Alloyangia pacifica: one gene and its partners. The main gene of each other region encodes a partner of the protein of the gene in region 3 in a complex. Links are inferred from orthologs where the notes say so. Each region holds a gene or a part of one and is shown on either strand. Other genes may lie near its edges.

Region 1 (7,484 bases), 870 kb from region 3 along the record:
GTGGCGTTGTTCTTGTCCTTGGCCAGTTCGCGCTCGACGACCATCTGCGTGGCGATGCCCGCGTGGTCCTGCCCGGGCTGCCAGAGCGTGTCGAAGCCGCGCATCCGGTGCCAGCGCACGAGGATGTCCTGCAGCGTGTTGTTGAACGCGTGGCCCATGTGCAGCGAGCCGGTCACGTTCGGGGGCGGGATCATGATGCAGAAGCTTTCATCGCGCGAGGCGTTGGCCCCGGCCTTGAAGGCTCCGCTGTCTTCCCACGCCTTGTAGATGCGCGCCTCGGCCTCGGCCGCGTTGAAGGTCTTTTCCATCGCCATGGCTGCGTTCCCATGCCTGCTTTGTGCTGTTGTCCGAACCCTCCTACCGAAAGGCTCGGCAAAGGGAAAGCGCCGCTTGCGCCCGGAGGGGCGTGGCGGGGCGCGCTTTTCGGCGCGGGGCAACTTGGCGGGAGTGGGAAACGGAAAACGGCGGTGCCAGGGAGGAGGAGAGGCACCGCCGTTCCGTGTCACGAAAGCCCGAGGAGGAGGAGAAGAGGGGCTTCCGATCCGGGCGGGCCCGAGACAGGCCCTATGTAGGGTGCGGCGATCTCAGGGAGGAGGAGAGAGATCGCCGCTGCATCGACGCCCCAGGGAGGAGGAGAGGGGCTCCGAAGCTTCTGGAGCGGCCTTTGTCAGGCGCCCCGTTATCTGGTGCGGCGGTCTCAGGGAGGAGGAGAGAGACCGCCGCTGCATCGACGCCCCAGGGAGGAGGAGAGGGGCTCCGAAGTTCTGGGGCGACCTTTGGCAGGAAGCCCCGGTATCTGGTGCGGCGGTCTCAGGGAGGAGGAGAGAGACCGCCGCTGCATCGACGCCCCAGGGAGGAGGAGAGGGGCTCCGAAGTTCTGGGGCGACCTTTGGCAGGAAGCCCCGGTATCTGGTGCGGCGATCTCAGGGAGGAGGAGAGAGATCGCCGCTGTATCGATGCCCCAGGGAGGAGGAGAGGGGCTGTCGATGTCTAGGCCTTGCGGCCCTTGTTCGTGTGGCGGTGACCTCAGGGAGGAGGAGAGAGGTCACCGCCGTAACGAACCGGCTCAGGGAGGAGGAGAGAGCCGGGACGTGTTCGAATTCTTATGCCTCGTAGGCGGCCTGGTAGGCGATCCGGCGGATCATCGAGCGGTGCAGCCCAAGATCGCCCAGTTCGCGGTTGCTCAGCGCGGACAGCTCGCTGAAGGTCTGCTTGTACAGGCGGCGACGAGCGAGGGCAGTGCGGAAGCGCTCGACGAGTCCTTCGGAGCGGCCTGCGATGCGGGTGGTGTCGGTTGCGTATGCCATTTGCGTCTGTACCCGTGTGGCTGGAGGGTTGCGTCTGTCTTTCGTTGACCCATAGATGGGCCAGATGCTGCGGTTGCACAATCCCGGGAGGGTTCAATGCCGCTATGCGCGAAATGCATGGGAAAAAGCGCTTTGGATTGCGCAAACATGCGGGCTCGCGCACAAGATTTGGGCGGACCATGTCTGCGGTTTGCGCCTGGCGCAAGGTGACGCAAGGGTGGCATGCGCCCGAGGAAAGGAAGTGACCATGACCCAATTGTCCGACGCCATCACCGAGCTGCTTGGCAGCTTCGATCTGCCCGGCGGGGGGACTCTGATCTCGCGTGACATGATTCGAGCGATGCGCGTCGAGTCCGGGCAGGTGGCCTTCGTGATCGAGGCGCCGAGCCCCGAGATCGCCCGCCAGATGGAGGGCTTCCGCGCCATGCTCGAGGCGCGCATCGCCGAACTGCCCGGGGTGGAGACTGCCTCGGTCGTGCTCTCTGCGCCGACCCAGGCCCCCAAGGCGCCCTCGCTGAAACTCGGCGGCCACGCCAAGCCGCAGCAGGGTCGCATGATCCCGCCCGGGGTGAAGAAGCTTATCGCCATCGGCTCGGGCAAGGGCGGGGTCGGCAAATCGACGGTTTCCTCCAACCTCGCGGTGGCGCTGGCGCGCGCGGGCAAGACGGTCGGTCTGCTGGATGCCGACATCCATGGCCCGTCGCAGCCCCGGATGTTCGGCGTCTCGAAGCGCCCGGCCTCGCCCGACGGCAAGACGATCATCCCGCTCGAGGCGCATGGCGTTACCCTCATGTCCATCGGCTTCATGCTGCCCGAGGACAAGGCGGTGGTCTGGCGCGGCCCGATGCTGATGGGGGCGCTGCAGCAGATGCTGATGCAGGTAGAGTGGGGCGAGCTCGACGTGCTGCTCATCGACCTGCCGCCGGGGACCGGTGACGTGCAGCTCTCGCTGGGTCAGAAGTCCGAGCTCGACGGCGCCATCGTCGTCTCCACGCCACAGGACGTGGCGCTGATCGATGCCAAGAAGGCGCTCGACGCCTTTGCGACGCTGAACGTGCCGGTGCTGGGGATGATCGAGAACATGTCTGCCTTCGTCTGCCCGGGCTGCGGCCTCGAGAGCCATATCTTCGGACATGGCGGCGTCGCGGCCGAGGCGGCGCGGTTGAACCTGCCGGTTCTGGCGCAGCTGCCGATCGACCTCGACACCCGCCTCGCGGGGGACGGCGGCGCGCCCGTGGCGCTTGGTGACGGCGTTATGGCGCAGGCCTACGCCAAGCTGGCGCAGGAGTTGATCGCCAAGGGCGCGGTCTGACCCTGCAACCCGTCACCCGCGGGTCTTTCAGGAAGGCATTTCCAGCGGGAGGCGCGGCGAGAGCAGCGCCTCCCGCTTTCGTGGCAGCCTGGCGCTTGCCACGCGGGGCCACTTGGCCCCCGACCGCAGAGCTTAGTCCACCTTGCGCAGCTGCAGCAAAAGATCGAGCACCAGCGCCGCGGGATCGACGTTCACCGCCCGCGCGTGGCGGGCGCGCTCGCCGGCGTCCTGTGCGAGCTGCGCCCAGGCCCGTCCGGCGGCGGGGTGGGGGGCGAGGCGCTTCAACACCTCTGCCTCCTGCGGGGCGGCCTCGGCGCGCGGCGCCATGCCGGTGACCCCGGCACGAGCAAGGCGGGCCATCAGCCGGTCCGCCAGCGTCAGCATCAAGTCGAGCCGCGCTTCCTGGCCGCGTCCGGCGGTGCTTTCGCCAAGCGCGATGGCGCGCGGCCGGTCGAGCCGGGGCAGGGTGTCCGCCAGCGACACGAGATCGGCATAGAGCTTCAGCCCGCCGAGATTGAGCAGCCGCAGCGCCTCGCCGACCGAGCCGGCGGAGAGCTCCGCCAGCGCAGCGGCTTCCTGCGGCGCCACCTGCGCCCCGGCCTGGTCGAGCGCGCGCGCCATGGCCTCCGGCTGCAGCGGCGAGAGCCGCAGCTCGCGGCAGCGCGAGCGGATCGTCGGCAGGAGGCGCGAGGGCTGGTGGCTGACCATCAGCAGCACGGTATTGGCGGGCGGCTCCTCGAGCAGCTTGAGGATGGCGTTGGCCGCGTTGGGGTTCATCTCGTCGGCACTGTCGATGATCACCACGCGGCGCCCGCCGTCGGCCGACGACAGCGAGAAGAACCGTTTCAGCGCGCGCACTTCTTCGACGGTGATGACGCTGCGCAGCTTCTTGGTCTTCGGATCCCAGCCCCGGCGCAGCAGGTGCAGCCGCGGCTCGGAAAGCGCGTGCACGCGGTGTGCCACCGGGTGCTCGGGGTCGATGCGCAGATCGCTGGGCGGGGGCGGCGCGCCGAAGAGCCCACCGTCGTCCTCGGGCGTGGCCAGCAGGAAGCGCGCGATGGTCCAGGCCAGCGTCGCCTTGCCGAGCCCGCGCGGCCCGGTGATCAGCCAGCCGTGATGCAGCCGGCCCGAGGTGAAGGCGGTGAGGAAATCTTCCTGCGCCCGGTCCTGGCCATAAATCGTGAAGGTCTCGCGCGGATGCGGGGCGCCTTCGATCCTATCGGCCTCGGGGATTTCCTCTTCGGCACTCATGCCGGGCACCGCTCATTCAGTCGGGCACGGATGTCGGCGGCCACCTCGTCCTGCGGGCGGTTGCCGTCGATCACGATGAAGCGCTCGGGGAACTCCCCAGCCAGCGCAAGGTAGCCCGCGCGCATGCGCTCCTGCAGCGCCAGGCCGAAGTCCTCGAAGCGCTCTTCCGCGGTGGCGCGGGCCTTGGCGCGCGCAAGGCCCGCCTCCGGGTCCATGTCGATGAGGAAGGTGAGGTCAGGCTCGGTGCCGATCATTAGCTCGTGCAGCGCATCGACCTTGTCGCGCAGATCGCCACGAGAGAGGCCCTGATACATGCGGCTGCTGTCGGCGAAGCGATCGCAGATCACCATCTTCCCCATCTCGAGGGCAGGGCGGATCAGCCGCTCGAGGTGATCGCGGCGGGCGGCGGTGAAAAGCAGCAGCTCGGTCTCGGCGGACCAGCGGTCGGGATCGCCCTGCAGCACCAGGGCGCGGATCTCCTCCGCGCCCGGCGAGCCGCCGGGCTCGCGGGTGAGCACCGCCTGCCGCCCCTCGGCCAGCAGATCGACGTGCAGCCGCCGCGCCTGGGTGGACTTGCCAGAGCCGTCGATGCCTTCGAAGCTGATGAAGAGGCCCTTCGGCTGGGCCCCGCCTTCTGGCTTGGTCACATGGCCTCCGGCGAGGCGGCGGGGGTCTGCAGGCGGCCGATCAGGTTGCTGCTGACCACCATCATGCGCTTGACGAACCCGCTGGAGGGGACGTCCTCGGCGGCAAACAGCGGCACACGGTGCTCGGGCAGCCCTTCGGGGGTGATGATCAGCTCTGCGAGCTGCTGCCCGGCGGTGATCGGCGCCTTGAGCGGGCCGGTATAGACGACCTCGGCGCCAAGCTCGGTGCCCGGGGTCACCGGGATCAGCATCTCGATGTCATCGCGTGCCACGAGGCCGACGGTCTCGGTGTTGCCAAGGAAGACCTGTGCGCGGGCCACTTCCTTGCCCTTCTCGACGAGCTTGCGCTCGGCGAATTGGCGGAAGGCCCAGTTGACGATGGACTCGCTCTCCTCGGCGCGGGCGCGTTCGCTCTCGAGCCCGGAGATGGCAAAGATCACCCGGCGGTCACCCTGCTTGGCCGAGCCGACAAGGCCGTAGCCCGCTTCCGAGGTGTGGCCGGTCTTAAGGCCATCAGCGCCGATGTCGAGGCGTAGCAGCGGGTTGCGGTTGCGCACGTTCTGCGGCGCGCGACCGTCGAAGGCGAACTGCTTTTCCGAGAAGATCGGGTAGAACTCGGGGAAGTCCTCGATGATGTGCCGCGCCAGAAGCGTCAGGTCGCGCATCGACATCACGTGGCCCTGCGCCGGCCAGCCCGAAGCGTTGGCGAAGCTGGAGTTGGTCATCCCGAGCTGCTGCGCGCGGCGGGTCATGAGGTCGGCGAAACCGGCCTCGGTGCCGTTGGGCGAGAGCGCCTCGGCGATCACCGCACAGGCGTCGTTGCCCGAGAGCACGATGATGCCGCGCAGCAGGTCCTCGACCTTCACCCGGTCGGTTGTGTCGAGGAACATGGTCGAGCCGCCGTAGGACATCGCGTGCTCGGAGACAGGCAGCTCCTCGTCGAGCTTGAGCCGGCCGTCGCGGATCGCCTCGAAGGCCATGTAGAGCGTCATCAGCTTGGACATGGAGGCGGGCGGGACGGCCGTGTCGGCATCCTTGGCCAGCAGCACGGTGCCGGTGGTGTAATCCAGCACAAAGGCGGCACGGGCGCTGGTATCAAAGGCCTGTGCACCGCTGGCAAGCAGCGCTGCGGTGGCCGCGCCGGCCAGAAGGCGGCGCAGGGGCAGGCTCGAAAGGGGGCTTTTCAGGCGGCGCATGGGCGGATCCTCTCTATGGCTCCGGTCAGTTCTTGACGGCGTAGGCATCCGAGAAGCCGGTGCCCTTGATCTTGGTCAGCAGCGCGTCGAGCTCGGCCTTGTCGGCGGCGGGGCCGACCAGCACCCGCCAGAAGGTCTTGCCCGAGCTGCTCTGCTTCTTGACGGTCGGCACCATGCCGGCCTGTCGCATCGCGGTGGCGGTGTTCTCGGCGTTCGTCTCGACGCTGAAAATGCCGATCTGCACGTAGGGGCGCGACAGCGACGTGGCCTGCGTCGGCGCGGGGGACGCGGGTGCCTTGGGCGCGGCGGCTGCGGGTGTCGCGCTGGGTGCGGGCGCCGGGGTTGTGGGGGCCGCGTCGATCGCTGCGGCGGCGGAGGCGGTCACCGGGTCGAGCGTGCTTGCCTCGACCGCGGGCGCATCCGACAGGGTCGCGGCCTCGACACCGGCGGGGCCGGTGCCAGCTTCGGGTTCTGCCGGGCCCTCCTCGCGGCGCAGAGCGACCACGTTGAGGTTCACCGGCTCGCCCGCGAGCATGCCGATGGCGGCGGCGGCGTCGGAGGAGACCTGCAGGCGCGGTCCGGGGCTCATGCGCTCGCGGCGGAATAGCGCGCCGATGACGAACTGCCCGGTCTTTTCGTTGCGAATGATCACCCGCTCGGGTTCGCTGACGTCGGGATGCGCGACCCAGACGCCGCCAAGCGAGGGGCGCCCGTCCCAAAGTCCGGCCTCGGTGGTCTGGAAGACCTCGGGCGCCTCGATGTCGCGTTCCGCCGTGGCGGCCCCGCGCGAGACCTCTGCCCCGCCAGCGCTGCTGTCCTTGCCCTTCAGGAATCCAGGCATCTGCGACTCGCTGCAGGCGCCGAGCGCGAGCGTTGTCAGCAGTGCCACGACTGTTCCTCTTGCGGCCCCCTGTCCGATGATGGGCCGCGTTCGCTTTGCTCTGGTCATAATGCCCCCTGCATTCCCGCCTGACCGGTGGCGTCTGTCGCGCCTTGCCGGATATCCCCTCTTCCGGGCTGCCTGGCCCGGTCCGTGATTTGCGGGATGCGCGCTCCTTTGCCACGGCGCGCTTCGAGGGCGCGCTTGGGTCGGGGTCTGCCACGCCGGACCTGCCGCGGCGCCGGGCCTTGGCTGTCGGAGGGCTGCGCCACCGGCGCTGGGAAACGGAGCGGAACATCCCGCTTTTTCGCGGATGGTAGCGGGTGGCGCAGGTCAAGAAAAGCCATCAAAGCCGTGATCGGCGGTTTTTCCCGGAAAGCCTGTTCTAGAATCGCGGGAAGCAGGCTAGGTCGGTCGAACCGGAGGTTTGGCAGAGTGGTCGAATGCGGCGGTCTTGAAAACCGTTGGGCCTTTGCGGGTCCCGTGGGTTCGAATCCCACAGCCTCCGCCATGTTTTTTCCGCAGAGATCCGGCGAGATGCGCGCGGGACTGTCCGCCAGGAGGCCCGTGATCCGCGACCCCTGACCCTTGTGCGTCTGCAGTGCTTTGTGAAGCTGGGCGCCGTCGAGGGCGACAAGGCCGTCACCTGCTGCGAAGGGGGCAAGGACCGGCAACGCGGGACCGGGCGAGGGGTCGTCCCTTGCCGGAGCCGAGTAGCGCTCAAGGCGCTCTGTCCATGGCATCTTGTTGCGGTATTGGCACCGCCCCGGGCCGCAAGGGGTGTCTCAGGTCAACCGTCGCGGTGGCTGCGCGAGGGAATGCAGCTTTTCATCGGCACCACCGAGGAGATTGCGGCGCAGCGCGCCTCCCCGACCGAGCTCGCAGGGGTCC
Region 2 (4,226 bases), 130 kb from region 3 along the record:
TCTCGGGCGACGTGCTGTCGCTGCAGGACATCCTGTCGAACAAGCAGACCCGCGGCGCCTTTGGGGAAATCCAGCTCAACGACATCGTCTCGAAAGCGCTTCCTCCCGACAGCTATACGATGCAGGCGACGCTTTCGAACGGGCGCCGCGCCGATTGCCTGATCAAGCTGCCCGAGCCGCCGGGCCATATCGTCATCGACGCCAAGTTCCCGCTCGAGGCCTACGAGATGCTGCGCCGCGCCGAGACGCCCGAGGGCAAGCAGCGCGCCTCGCAGGCCTTCCGCATCTCGGTGCGCAAGCACCTGCGCGACATTTCGGACCGCTACATTCTCGACGGCGAGACCGCCGACAGCGCGCTCATGTTCCTGCCCTCCGAAGCGGTCTACGCCGAGCTGCACGCCAGCTTCCCCGAGGTGGTGCGCGAGGGCTTTTCGCTGCGGGTCTGGATCGTCTCGCCGACCACCTGCATGGCGACGCTGAACACCCTGCGCGCGGTGCTCAAGGATGCCCGCATGCGCGAACAGGCCGGGGCGATCCGCCGCGAACTTGGCCTGCTGCATCAGGACATCGAGCGTCTCGAAGGCCGGGTCGAGAACCTTGACCGTCACTTCGGCATGGCTGCACGGGATCTTTCGGAAATCCGCATCAGCGCCGAGAAAGCGGGCCGACGTGCTCAAAAACTCGACAATTTTGATTTTGAAGATCTGGCGCCCGAGGGGCGTATCGTGCCATTGCCACGGCAGACCTGACTTTTCGACCGACTCGCCAAGGAAAATCGGATGCTTGCCCGCCTGACCGGCCTCGCGCTTGCGGCCCTTCTTGCAGTTCCCGGCCATGCCGCGGGCGACAAGACCGGTGTCGGGGTCAGCAGCATGATCCGCCCAGAGGCGAACTTTGGCCGCGGCGTGTCGATGACCATCTGGTATCCCGCGCAGACCGGCGGCGGCGCCTCGGAACTGGTCGGCCGCAACGCCGTCTTCGAAGGCACCCCCGCGCAGCGCGAGGCCTCGCCGCTTCCTGGAAAGCTGCCGCTGGTTCTTCTCTCGCACGGCGGGCGGCGCTCGTCCGAGCAGAGCGGCGCCTGGCTTGCCGCGCGGCTGGCCGAGGGCGGCTATATTGTCGCCGAGGTAAGTGGCCAGCGCCCGCGCGATCCGGCCACCGCGCTCGGCGAGATCTGGCGCCGCCCGGCGGAGCTGGGGCAGGCGCTCGACCTGCTGCTCAACGATCCCGACTGGCAGATGCGCATCGACGAGACCCGTGTGGCGGTCGCCGGCGTGGCGCTCGGCGGCACCGCGGCGATGATGCTCGCCGGCGGCATGATCGATGAGGGCGCCTATGCGCGCAATTGCTGGACGGCGCATCCTTCGACGGACTGCGAGTGGTTTGCCTCCGGCGGCATCGATCCCGCGAGTGTCGACCCGCAGGCCCTGACCCTGTCCCGGCAGGATCCACGGGTGCGCGCGGTCCTGGCCATTGCGCCCGAGTATCTCGCCGAGTTTCGCGCCGCCAGCTTGGCCGAGCGCGGCGCCCAGATGACGATCTTCGGCCTCGACGAACCCGCCCCGGGCGAGGCACGTCTCGCCGCCCAGGCCGGCATCGAGGTGCTGCCGCTGGAGGGCGCCGATCTTTACGATCTCTTCGCCCTCTGCACCCCCGGCGGTGCCAAGCTGCTGGAAGAGGAAGGCGGCGATCCGGCGCTCTGCGGCAGCACCGCCGAGGAACGCAGCGCCGTGCACGAGCAGCTCGCCGAGAGCGCGCTCGACGTGCTCGGCCGCGCCCTGCTGCTTCCCTACTGACCCTCCGTTCCCGGCCACGAGCTTCTTGTCGCAGATCAAGGTCGGGGTGTACGCTTCTCGCCATGGTGTGTGGGACGAAAGGAGACGCGCCATGGAAGAAATCAGCGTCCGCACGGTTGCCGCCGTGATCCTGATGGCCCGCGAGATTGACCGGGCCGAGGGCGAGTTGCGCGGCTTCATCGACCGCATGAGCGAAGAGGAACAGGCCGCGCTGGTCGCGGTGATGTGGATCGGCCGCGAGGCCTTCGATGCCGACGAATGGGGTGAGGCTTACCGCACCGCCCTCTCGGAAGCCTCCACCCCGACCGCCGACTACCTGATCGGCACGCCGCATCTGGCCGACAACCTCGAGGCCGGGCTGGAGGCGCTCGGCTATGATCCAGAGGACGAAGAGGACGAGCTTCTGAGCCGCGGCAGCTGAGCTCAGCGCAGCGCCCGGCCTTTGACGATCGCCGTATCGCCGAAGCGGGCGCGGATCGCATCTGTGGCCCGCTCCGCCGCCGCGCGCTTGCCGGCGTCCGGGTCCAGCAGATCACCCCCACGGTCCGCCTGCTCGGCGCTCACAAGCTCGGATATCCCCGCCCCCAAAAGCCGCCACGGGCCCTGCCGCTCCAGCCCGTCGAGCATACCCCGGGCCACGCGGTAGATACGGTCCGCCATCTGCGTGGCATCGCCCAGTGACTGGCGCCGGGTGATCAGCTTGAAGTCCGACCGCTTGACCTTAAGCGTCACCACCCGCCCTGCCAGCGCCTTGGCCTTGGCCCTGTCCGCGACCTTCTCGCACATCCGCCACAGATGCCCGTCGAGCAGGTCGTGATCGCCGGTGTCCTCATTGAAGGTGGTCTCGTTCGAAATCGACTTGATCGGCGCGTTGCGCATCACCCTCCGCGTGTCCTCACCTCGGGCGAGATGGTAGAGCCGCTGCCCCATCGAGCCGAAGCGCGCGATCAGATCGCGCTGCTCCCAGCGCAGCAGGTCCTCGAAGGTGCGGATCCCCGCGCGCTCCAGCGCCTCCTGCGAAGCCATGCCGACCCCCCAGATCATGCGTACCGACTTCGGGCGCAAAAACTCCGCCGTCTCCGCCTTGCCGATCACCGAAAACCCGTGCGGCTTGTCGAGATCCGAGGCGATCTTGGCGAGGAACTTGTTGTGAGAAAGTCCGAGCGATCCTGTGACGCCCAGCTCTTCGCGCATGCGCTTTACAAGCCGCGCCATCATCACCGCCGGCGGGTGACCATGCAGCCGCGCCGTGCCGGTGAGATCGAGAAAGGCCTCGTCCAGCGACAGCGGCTCGATGGAGGGGGTCAGCTCCTCCATCAGCGCGCGTATCTGCCGCGAGACCTCGACATAAAGCTCCATCCGCGGCTTGACGACCACCGCGTCGGGGCAGAGCTTCAGCGCCTGGAACATCGGCATCGCTGAGCGCACACCGCGAATGCGCGCGACATAACAGGCGGTCGAGACCACCCCGCGCTTGCCGCCTCCGACGATCACAGGCTTGTCGGCCAGTTCGGGATTTTCGCGTTTCTCCACCGTGGCGTAGAAGGCGTCGCAATCCATGTGCGCGATCGAAAGGTCCCAAAGCTCGTCATGGCGCACGATCCGAGGGCGTCCGCAGTTCGGGCAGCGCGTTCCGTGTTCGAATTCGGCGAGGCAATCGCGGCAAAGCGCGGGCATGGGTGGCAATTCCGGCAACAGGTGTTACCTCGGCACTATAAGCCTTCCCCAGTAGCAGTGCCATTGCCCGGAGACATGATGGAATTTAGAGGCGCCAAGCTCATCCTCTTTCTCGGCAGCGATCTGCTGATCCTGCGGCGCGACCATACCGAAGGCATCCCTTGGCCCGGCTATCTCGACTTCCCCGGCGGCACACGCGAGCCCGGCGAGACCGGTCTCGAATGCGCCCTGCGCGAGACGGTCGAGGAAATCGGGCTCGATCTTCCCCCCGACGCGGTGAGCTGGGAGCAGCTGCACGACGGCCTGTGGTACTACGCGGCACATTTGCCCGCCGAACTCGCTCGAGATGTGGTCTGGGGCGGCGAGGGCGAAGGCTGGATGATGATGCCCCCCGAGGAGTTCATCTCCCGCGAGGATGCCATCCCGCATTTCCGCGCTGTCCTGCGCCGCTACATGGACAGCCGCGCCGCCAGGTGACGGCATCACCCCGCGCGCGGTGCCAAGATGTCAGGCAGCGCGGAACAGCGACAGCCAGCCCGGCCTCGCCCGCTGCAGCGCCACTTCGCGCGGGCGCCGCACCCTCTCCGACGGCAGGGGCGGCGTACGCGCCATCAAAGCGTCATTGCGATCGAGCAGCGCACGGGCGCGCGAGACGAGCACCTGCTCGGCAACGTCGGGCTGGGTGGTCACCGGTGCCTTGAAGCTGCTGGCCACGCGGGTGCGCCCGGCGCTTGAATGAAAGGTCACAAGGGC
Region 3 (7,417 bases):
GCCGCGGCTCACCTTATAGAGAGGCGGCTGCGCGATATAGAGATAGCCTCCCTCGATCAGCTCCGGCATCTGCCGGTAGAAGAAGGTCAGCAACAGCGTCCGGATGTGTGCACCGTCGACGTCGGCGTCGGTCATCAGGATGATCTTGTGGTAGCGCAGCTTGGAGATGTTGAACTCGTCGCGGCCGATGCCGGTGCCGAGCGCCATCACCAGGTTGCCGATCTCCTGGCTGCCGAGCATGCGGTCGAAACGCGCGCGCTCGACGTTGAGGATCTTGCCCTTCAGCGGCAGGATCGCCTGGGTGCCCCGGTCACGCCCGGTCTGGGCCGAACCGCCTGCGGAGTCACCCTCGACGATGAACAGTTCGGTCTTCGACGGATCCTTTTCAGAGCAGTCCTTGAGCTTGCCGGCAAGGTAGTTCACGTCCATCGCGGTCTTGCGGCGGGTCAGTTCGCGCGCCTTGCGCGCGGCTTCGCGGGCCAGCGCCGCCTCGACGATCTTGCCGACGATCTGCTTGGCCTCGTTGGGGTTCTCCTCGAACCATTCGGCAAGGCGCTCGTTCATCAGGCTCTCGACCGCCGGCCGCACCTCGGAGGAAACCAGCTTGTCCTTGGTCTGCGAGCTGAACTTCGGGTCCGGCACCTTCACCGAGAGCACGCAGGTCAGCCCCTCGCGCGCGTCGTCACCGGTGAAAGAGACCTTCTCCTTCTTGGCGATGCCCGAGGCCTGCGCGTAGTTGTTGATGGTGCGGGTCAGCGCGCCGCGGAAGCCGGCGACATGGGTTCCGCCGTCGCGCTGCGGAATGTTGTTGGTGAAGGGCAGCACGTTCTCGTGGTAGCTGTCGTTCCACCACATGGCGATCTCGACGCCGATGCCGTCCTTCTCCCCGGTCATGTAGATCGGGTCAGTCATCACCGGTTGCTTGGAGCGGTCGAGGTACTTCACGAACTCCTTCACGCCGCCGTCGTAGTGCAGCTCGGTCTTCAGCGGCTCGGCGGGGCGCTCGTCCTCGAGGATGATGCGCACACCCGAGTTGAGGAAGGCCAGTTCGCGCAGGCGCTTTTCGAGGGTCTCGAAGCTGTAGTCGAGGTTGCTGAAAGTGCCGGTCGAGGCCAGGAAACGCACCTCAGTGCCCTGCTCGCCCTCGGCATCTCCGACGACGCGCAGATGCTCGACCGTCTCGCCATGCTCGAAGCGCGCGTAATGCTCCTTGCCGTTGCGCCAGATGCGCAGCTCCAGCCAGACCGACAGCGCGTTTACCACCGAGACGCCCACGCCATGCAGACCGCCCGAGACCTTGTAGGAGTTCTGGTCGAACTTCCCGCCCGCGTGCAGCTGGGTCATGATGACCTCGGCCGCCGAGACGCCCTCTTCCTGGTGAAGGTCGACGGGAATGCCACGGCCGTTGTCGCGCACCGACACCGAATTGTCGGCGTGGATTTTCACCCGGACAAAGTCCGCGTGACCAGCCAGAGCCTCGTCGATGCCATTGTCCACGACCTCGTAGACCATGTGGTGCAGGCCCGATCCGTCGTCCGTGTCCCCAATGTACATGCCGGGGCGTTTGCGGACCGCCTCCAAGCCTTTGAGAACTTTGATGGAATCCGCGCCGTATTCCTGCTGTGCGCTTGCCGGTTCGGCCATGCCGCGATCCTTCATGATTTTTGTTGGTTTTATACGGTGTTCAAGCAGGATTGTCACGCCGCTGACACAAGATTTGGTGTCAAAGGCCGCGGTTTTCAACCAATGATTGCCCATCCCGTTCGGTAACTTCCAGGTGCTGGGCGCGCGCTCCCAGTTCGGCGAAAAGCTCCGGCCCGGTGCCGGTCATCCAGGCCTGCGCGCCGAGCGCGCAAATCTCGTCGTAGAGCGCCGCACGGCGACCCGCATCGAGATGCGCCGCGACTTCGTCGAGCAACAGGATCGGCGCCGCGCCGGTCTCCTGCGCCAAGGCGCGGGCGTTGGCGAGGATGAGCGAGATCAGCAGCGCCTTCTGCTCACCGGTCGAACACTCCTCGGCGGGCACGCCCTTGGCCGCGAAGGTGCCGCGCAGGTCGGCGCGGTGCGGCCCGACCAGTGTCCGCCCGGCGGCCAGGTCACGTGGGCGGCTCGCCTCGAGCGCGGCGCGCAGCGCGGCAGTCTCTTCGGGCATGGGCGTGCCCGCGTCCAACAGCTCGAGCTCGGCGGCGGGAAACGACGTCTCGGCCCCGGCCTGTGCCTCGGCCAGCCGCGCCAGCGCCGCGCGGCGGTTGGCCTGCAGCGCCGCTCCTGCCTCGGCCATCTGCCCTTCGAGGGCGGCGTACCAGAAGCCGTCGCGCACCTGGTCGCGCAGCAGCCGGTTGCGCTCCCGCATGGCCTTCTCGTAACCCAGCGTCAGTTCGGCGTGGTCGGGAAAGAAGCTCAGCGTCATCCTGTCAAGGAAACGCCGCCGCCCTTCAGGCCCCTCGATCCACAGCCGGTCCATCGCGGGGATCAGCCAGAGCACCCGCGCCATCCGGCCAAGGGCCACCTGAGGCGCGGCCTTGCCGTCGATCTGCACCTGCCGGGCGGCCCCCGCCTCGGAGCGGAAACTGATCTCGTGCAGCGCGTCGCCGGTCTGCAGCAGCCCTTCGATCTTCCACCCCAGCGCCTCGGGACGGCGGACCATCTCCTGCGCCGAGGCCCGGCGCATGCCCCGCCCCGGAGAGAACAGCGAGACCGCCTCGATCAGGTTGGTCTTGCCCGCGCCATTGGGCCCGTAGAGCGCCACCGGCCGCGCATCCACCTCGATCGAGGCGTCCCGGTGCGAGCGGAAGTGCGAGAGGGTGAGGCGGGTGAGATGCAGGGACATGGCTCAGGCGGTAGCGCGGGGACGGGTCCCGCGGAAGAGGGTATTTCCGGAATCACGAAAGGCAGAAGCAAAGCCCCTGCCTTTCAGTGAATATCGGATGCTCAGGGCGGGGCCGTCAGACCCGCATTGGCATGACTACGTAGACGGCAGACGTGTCGGTGCCTTCGCGCATCAGGGTCGGATCGCCCGAGGAGTTGAACATGAAGACGGCGTTCTCGCGGTCCACCTGGCTGGCGATCTCCAGCAGGTATTTCGCGTTGAAGCCGATCTCCAGCGGCTCATCCCCATAGGCCACGGCCAGCTCTTCCTCGGCGGCACCGCTGTCGGGAGCATTGACCGAGAGGATCAACCGGTCCTCGTCGAGCTGCAGCTTCACGGCGCGCGAGCGCTCCGACGAGACAGTTGCCACTCGATCGACGGCCTTGGCGAACTCGCCCGCGTCGACTTCGAGCCGGCGGGTGTTGTTCATCGGGATGACGCGCGAGTAGTCCGGGAAGGTGCCGTCAATGACCTTGGAGGTCAGCGTGATATCGGGCGTGGCGAAGCGCACCTTGGTTTCCGAGACCGACACGGCGATGTCCATGTCGTCCTCTTCGAGCAGTTTGCGCAGCTCTCCCACGGTCTTGCGCGGCACGATCACACCGGGCATCTCTTCTGCACCAGCAGGCAGCGGCGCGTCGATGCGGGCGAGGCGGTGACCGTCGGTGGCAACGCAGCGCAGCACCCGGCCCTCCTCGCTCTCGGCGACATGCATGTACACGCCGTTGAGGTAGTAACGCGTTTCCTCGGTCGAGATCGCGAACTTCGACTTGTCGAAGAGCCTGCGCAGGACTTCGGCCTTGGCGGTGAAGTTCGACGAGTATTCCGACGACGCCATGACCGGGAAGTCTTCCTTGGGCAGCGTCGCGAGACTGAAGTTCGAGCGGCCTGCGGCCACGGTCAGCCGGCCGGCGGAAGTGTCGGCGGTCAGCTGGACCAGCGCGCCGTCGGGCAGCTTGCGGACGATCTCGTGCAGGGTCACCGCCGAGACGGTGGTGGCCCCGGCCTGTTCGACCACCGCGGGGGCGCGGTCGAGCACTTCGATGTCGAGATCGGTGGCGCGGAAGCTGGCCGAGTTGCCCTCGGCCTCGATCAGCACATTGGCGAGGATCGGAATGGTGTTCCGGCGCTCGACCACAGATTGTGCCTGGCTGACTGCCTTGAGCAGCGTCGCCCGTTCAATGCTGACTTTCATCGCCCTGTCCCTCGGTTGGCCGGTGGGGCAGCTTGGCGCATCTGCGAAGCCGCTCCAAATTCTTTTGCAGATTGATCCGACGGATTGCCTGCAGCGTCAAGGCCGCGGGGCCGCCCTTGGGCAGCCCCGTTCCCAAATGTGGTCGTGCGGTCTCAGGCTTCGAGCGCGCGGCGCAGAAGCTCGATGTCGTCGGCGATCTGGCTGTCCTGCATGCGCAGTTCCTCGATCCGCTTCACCCCGTGCATGACCGTCGTGTGGTCGCGCCCGCCGAAGCGGCGGCCGATCTCGGGAAGCGAGCGGGCGGTGAGCTGCTTGCACAGGTACATCGCCACCTGCCGCGGGCGCGCGAAGTTGCGTACGCGCTTGGGGCCGATGAGATCGGAAAGGCGGATGTTGTAGTGATCCGCCACCTTGCGCTGAATCTCCTCGATCGAGATCTTGCGGTCCGAGGCGCGCAGCACGTCGGCGAGGCAATCCTGCGTCAGCTCCATGGTGATGGGCTGGCCGACCAGTGAGGCAAAGGCGAAGAGGCGCGTCAGCGCACCTTCGAGCACACGCACGTTGGTCGAAATGCGATGCGCCAGGAACTCGAGGATGCCATCGTCGAGCTGCAGCGACGGGTATTGCTTGCGATAGGTGTCGACCTTCGACTGCAGAATGCCGAGACGCAGTTCGTAATCCGTCGGGTGGAGGTCGACCACGAGGCCGGACTGCAGGCGCGAGCGGATGCGGTTCTCCAGGTCCTTGATCTCGTCCGGCGCGCGGTCGGCCGAAATGACGATCTGCTTGTTCTGGTCCACCAGCGCGTTGAACGTGTGGAAGAACTCTTCCTGCGTCGAGTCCTTGCCGGCGATGAACTGCACGTCATCGACCATAAGCACGTCGACCGAGCGGAACAGCTCCTTGAAGTCCATCATGCGGCGCTCGCGCAGGGCCTGCACGAAGCGGTACATGAACTGCTCTGCCGACAGGTAGAGCACGTTCAGGTCGGGGCGGCGGTTGCGCAGCTCCCAGGTGATCGCGTGCATCAGGTGCGTCTTGCCGAGGCCAACGCCGCCGTAAAGGAATAGCGGGTTGAAGGTCACGGTTTCGGCCTCTGCCACACGGCGCGCGGCGGCATGGGCGAGCTCGTTGGGCTTGCCGACGATGAAATTATCGAAGGTGAAGCGCGCATCGAGCGGCGCGCTCGGCAACAGGTCGCTTCCGCCCTGTGCGGATTGGCCATTGGCCGCATTGGCCTGGGCCGGCTGCTCGGGCTGCGCCGAAACCGGGCGCGGGCTCGGACGGCCCGCTGCCGGACGCGGCGCGTTACTGACCCGGAATTGCAGGCGGCGAACCTGCGAATCCAGCGTGGAGATCTGCGACAGCAGCAGGTCCCCGAAATTCTGCGACACGTAGGTGCCAATAAAATTCGTCGGTGCTAGGAAGACCGCCACCCCGTCGGCTTCCAGACCTTTGTATTCGAGGGGCTTGATCCAGGTTCGGTAGTTGTTTTCCCCGATCGTGCTGCTCAGCCTGTCTTGCAGCGCGCCCCATTGTTCCTGCGTCATTTATCCCCGCTCCGTCTTTTCACCGGTTCTTCCTATGTCCCTTTGGGCAACACACACACACGCGCCCAATTGAGCCACCGATGGGGAGCAAATGCAGGCCCCATGCCGAAACGGCATGAGTCAGGAAGAGAAGTCTCTGTCCCAGTGACATAGCACGCATAAGGACTCCCCGGGACTCCCAGCATCCCGAAGCGACCCAGCAAGGCGCACTACTCACCCATTTTACAATTGGACTGGCAGGATGAAATCATCCCGAAATCGGCATCTGTTGATCAGACGACCGAAGCGACGAAGACCTTTCCACGATTCCCGTGGCGTGATCCGCGATTGCCTGTCCCCCCAGCGACGTGACTCGCTCGATGAAATTACTCCTGTTCCGAGAAGAGCAGCAACCGAACTTCAAACTTGACTCAATGGAATCCGAAAAAAGAATCTCGGCCTTCAAAATATGGTGTGAGTCATGAAAAAAGGCACCACCAATGGCGATGCCTTTTCGATCACACACCTATTAAGTGTGTCATTTCAGCCTGACACTTGACGTGCTCAGGCGAGCGACTTCACCCGCGAGGAGAGACGCGACATTTTGCGCGAAGCAGTGTTCTTGTGGAAGACACCCTTGGTCACGCCGCGCATCAGTTCGGGCTGAGCTGCGGCGAGAGCTGCGGTGGCTGCGTCCTTGTCGCCCGAAGCGATCGCTTCCTCGACTTTGCGCAGGTAGGTACGGATGCGCGAACGGCGTGCCTTGTTGACGGCGTAACGCTTCTCGTTCTGACGTGCGCGCTTCTTGGACTGGGGCGTATTTGCCATGATGATCGGTCCTATGTGTCTGTGGCCGACAAGGCCTGGGTCTGAATTTCGGACGTGCAATATCCACCAGACCCGGATCTGTCGTCGCCGGACCGATTCTTGCCTGAGCGGGCATCACACGCATGTAGGCGGGGCGCATAGCCCATTTTCCGCCGGTTGCAAAGGCCCCAGCGGCACTTCTTGGGGAAATGGGGGAGAATCGGCTAGGATCGCCCTCCCACGGCCCTCGCCGCGGGACACTCCAGACTGAAAGGAGGAGTCAGCCATGAACGCAATGCAGATCAACGAGGCCGCACAGGCGCTCTACCGGGCGCATGGGGCCCGGGCCGAGGCCGAGGCCGCCGCAAAGGTGCGCGAGAACGAACGCCGGGGTGCCGCCGAGGAGGCGCAGACCTGGCGCGCCATCCAGGAAGCGATCCGCCAGACGCGCGGCCCGCTGCAGTCCTGAGTGGCCCGGGCATGAAAAAGGCCTGTCCCCGCGGGGACAGGCCCGGAATGCGATGCAATCGCCTCAGCGGTCGCGGAACTGCGGCGTCCGCTTCTCGAGGAAGGCAGACATGCCTTCTTTCTGGTCCTCGGTGGCAAAGAGCGAATGGAACAGGCGGCGCTCGAAGAGCAACCCCTCGTCCAGCGTGGTCTCGAAGGCACGGTTCACCGCCTGCTTGGCGGCAATCGAGGCGAGCAACGACTTCTCGGCAATCTTGGCCGCGGCGCTCTGCGCCTCTTCCATCAGTTGCTTGACCGGCACGACGCGGCTTACCAGCCCCGACCGCTCGGCCTCTTCAGCATCCATGAAACGCCCGGTCAGGTGCATGTCCATGGCCTTGGCCTTGCCGACGTAGCGCGGCAGGCGCTGCGTCCCGCCGATCCCGGCGATAACGCCAAGGTTGATCTCGGGCTGGCCGAATTTCGCGGTTTCCGACGCGATGATGAAGTCGCACATCATCGCCAGCTCGCAGCCGCCCCCGAGGGCGTAACCGCTCACCGCGGCGATCA

Evidence for each region.
Region 1: the proteins of dnaN (region 3) and CEW88_RS05120 are in contact, whole or in part, in a cryo-EM structure (PDB 8GIZ), measured with the Escherichia coli proteins. The link is inferred for Alloyangia pacifica from one-to-one orthologs.
Region 2: the proteins of dnaN (region 3) and CEW88_RS01455 are in contact, whole or in part, in a solved structure (PDB 1OK7), measured with the Escherichia coli proteins. The link is inferred for Alloyangia pacifica from one-to-one orthologs.

The regions. Positions count from the first base shown.
Region 1 is NZ_CP022189.1:1,055,946-1,063,429, forward strand. Bases 1,812-4,810 are described here. They hold CEW88_RS05120 (DNA polymerase III subunit delta'), read right to left. Parts: upstream 3,871-4,810; coding sequence 2,752-3,870; downstream 1,812-2,751. Other genes in these bases: CEW88_RS05115 (Mrp/NBP35 family ATP-binding protein), read left to right, coding at 1,812-2,619; tmk (dTMP kinase), read right to left, coding at 3,867-4,517; CEW88_RS05130 (D-alanyl-D-alanine carboxypeptidase family protein), read right to left, coding at 4,514-4,810. Outside these bases: CEW88_RS05105 (valine--tRNA ligase), read right to left, coding at 1-314; CEW88_RS05110 (DUF1127 domain-containing protein), read right to left, coding at 1,104-1,307; more of CEW88_RS05115, read left to right, coding at 1,555-1,811; more of CEW88_RS05130, read right to left, coding at 4,811-5,713; CEW88_RS05135 (SPOR domain-containing protein), read right to left, coding at 5,739-6,662; CEW88_RS05145 (response regulator transcription factor), read right to left, coding at 7,379-7,484. UniProt on the Escherichia coli protein: Part of the beta sliding clamp loading complex, which hydrolyzes ATP to load the beta clamp onto primed DNA to form the DNA replication pre-initiation complex.
Region 2 is NZ_CP022189.1:316,831-321,056, reverse strand. The notes cover bases 1,347-4,226. They hold CEW88_RS01455 (DNA polymerase IV), read right to left. Parts: upstream 3,474-4,226; coding sequence 2,220-3,473; downstream 1,347-2,219. Other genes in these bases: CEW88_RS01445 (hypothetical protein), read right to left, coding at 3,981-4,226; CEW88_RS01450 (NUDIX domain-containing protein), read left to right, coding at 3,549-3,950; CEW88_RS01460 (DUF3775 domain-containing protein), read left to right, coding at 1,888-2,217; CEW88_RS01465 (alpha/beta hydrolase family protein), read left to right, coding at 1,347-1,796. Also shown: CEW88_RS01470 (DNA recombination protein RmuC), read left to right, coding at 1-749; more of CEW88_RS01465, read left to right, coding at 780-1,346. UniProt on the Escherichia coli protein: Poorly processive, error-prone DNA polymerase involved in translesion repair and untargeted mutagenesis. Copies undamaged DNA at stalled replication forks, which arise in vivo from mismatched or misaligned primer ends.
Region 3 is NZ_CP022189.1:187,302-194,718, reverse strand. Bases 2,006-4,937 are described here. They hold dnaN (DNA polymerase III subunit beta), read right to left. Parts: upstream 4,065-4,937; coding sequence 2,946-4,064; downstream 2,006-2,945. Other genes in these bases: dnaA (chromosomal replication initiator protein DnaA), read right to left, coding at 4,217-4,937; recF (DNA replication/repair protein RecF), read right to left, coding at 2,006-2,830. Also shown: gyrB (DNA topoisomerase (ATP-hydrolyzing) subunit B), read right to left, coding at 1-1,644; more of recF, read right to left, coding at 1,724-2,005; more of dnaA, read right to left, coding at 4,938-5,614; rpsT (30S ribosomal protein S20), read right to left, coding at 6,158-6,421; CEW88_RS00855 (hypothetical protein), read left to right, coding at 6,687-6,869; CEW88_RS00850 (enoyl-CoA hydratase), read right to left, coding at 6,933-7,417. UniProt on the Escherichia coli protein: Confers DNA tethering and processivity to DNA polymerases and other proteins. Acts as a clamp, forming a ring around DNA (a reaction catalyzed by the clamp-loading complex) which diffuses in an ATP-independent manner freely and bidirectionally along dsDNA.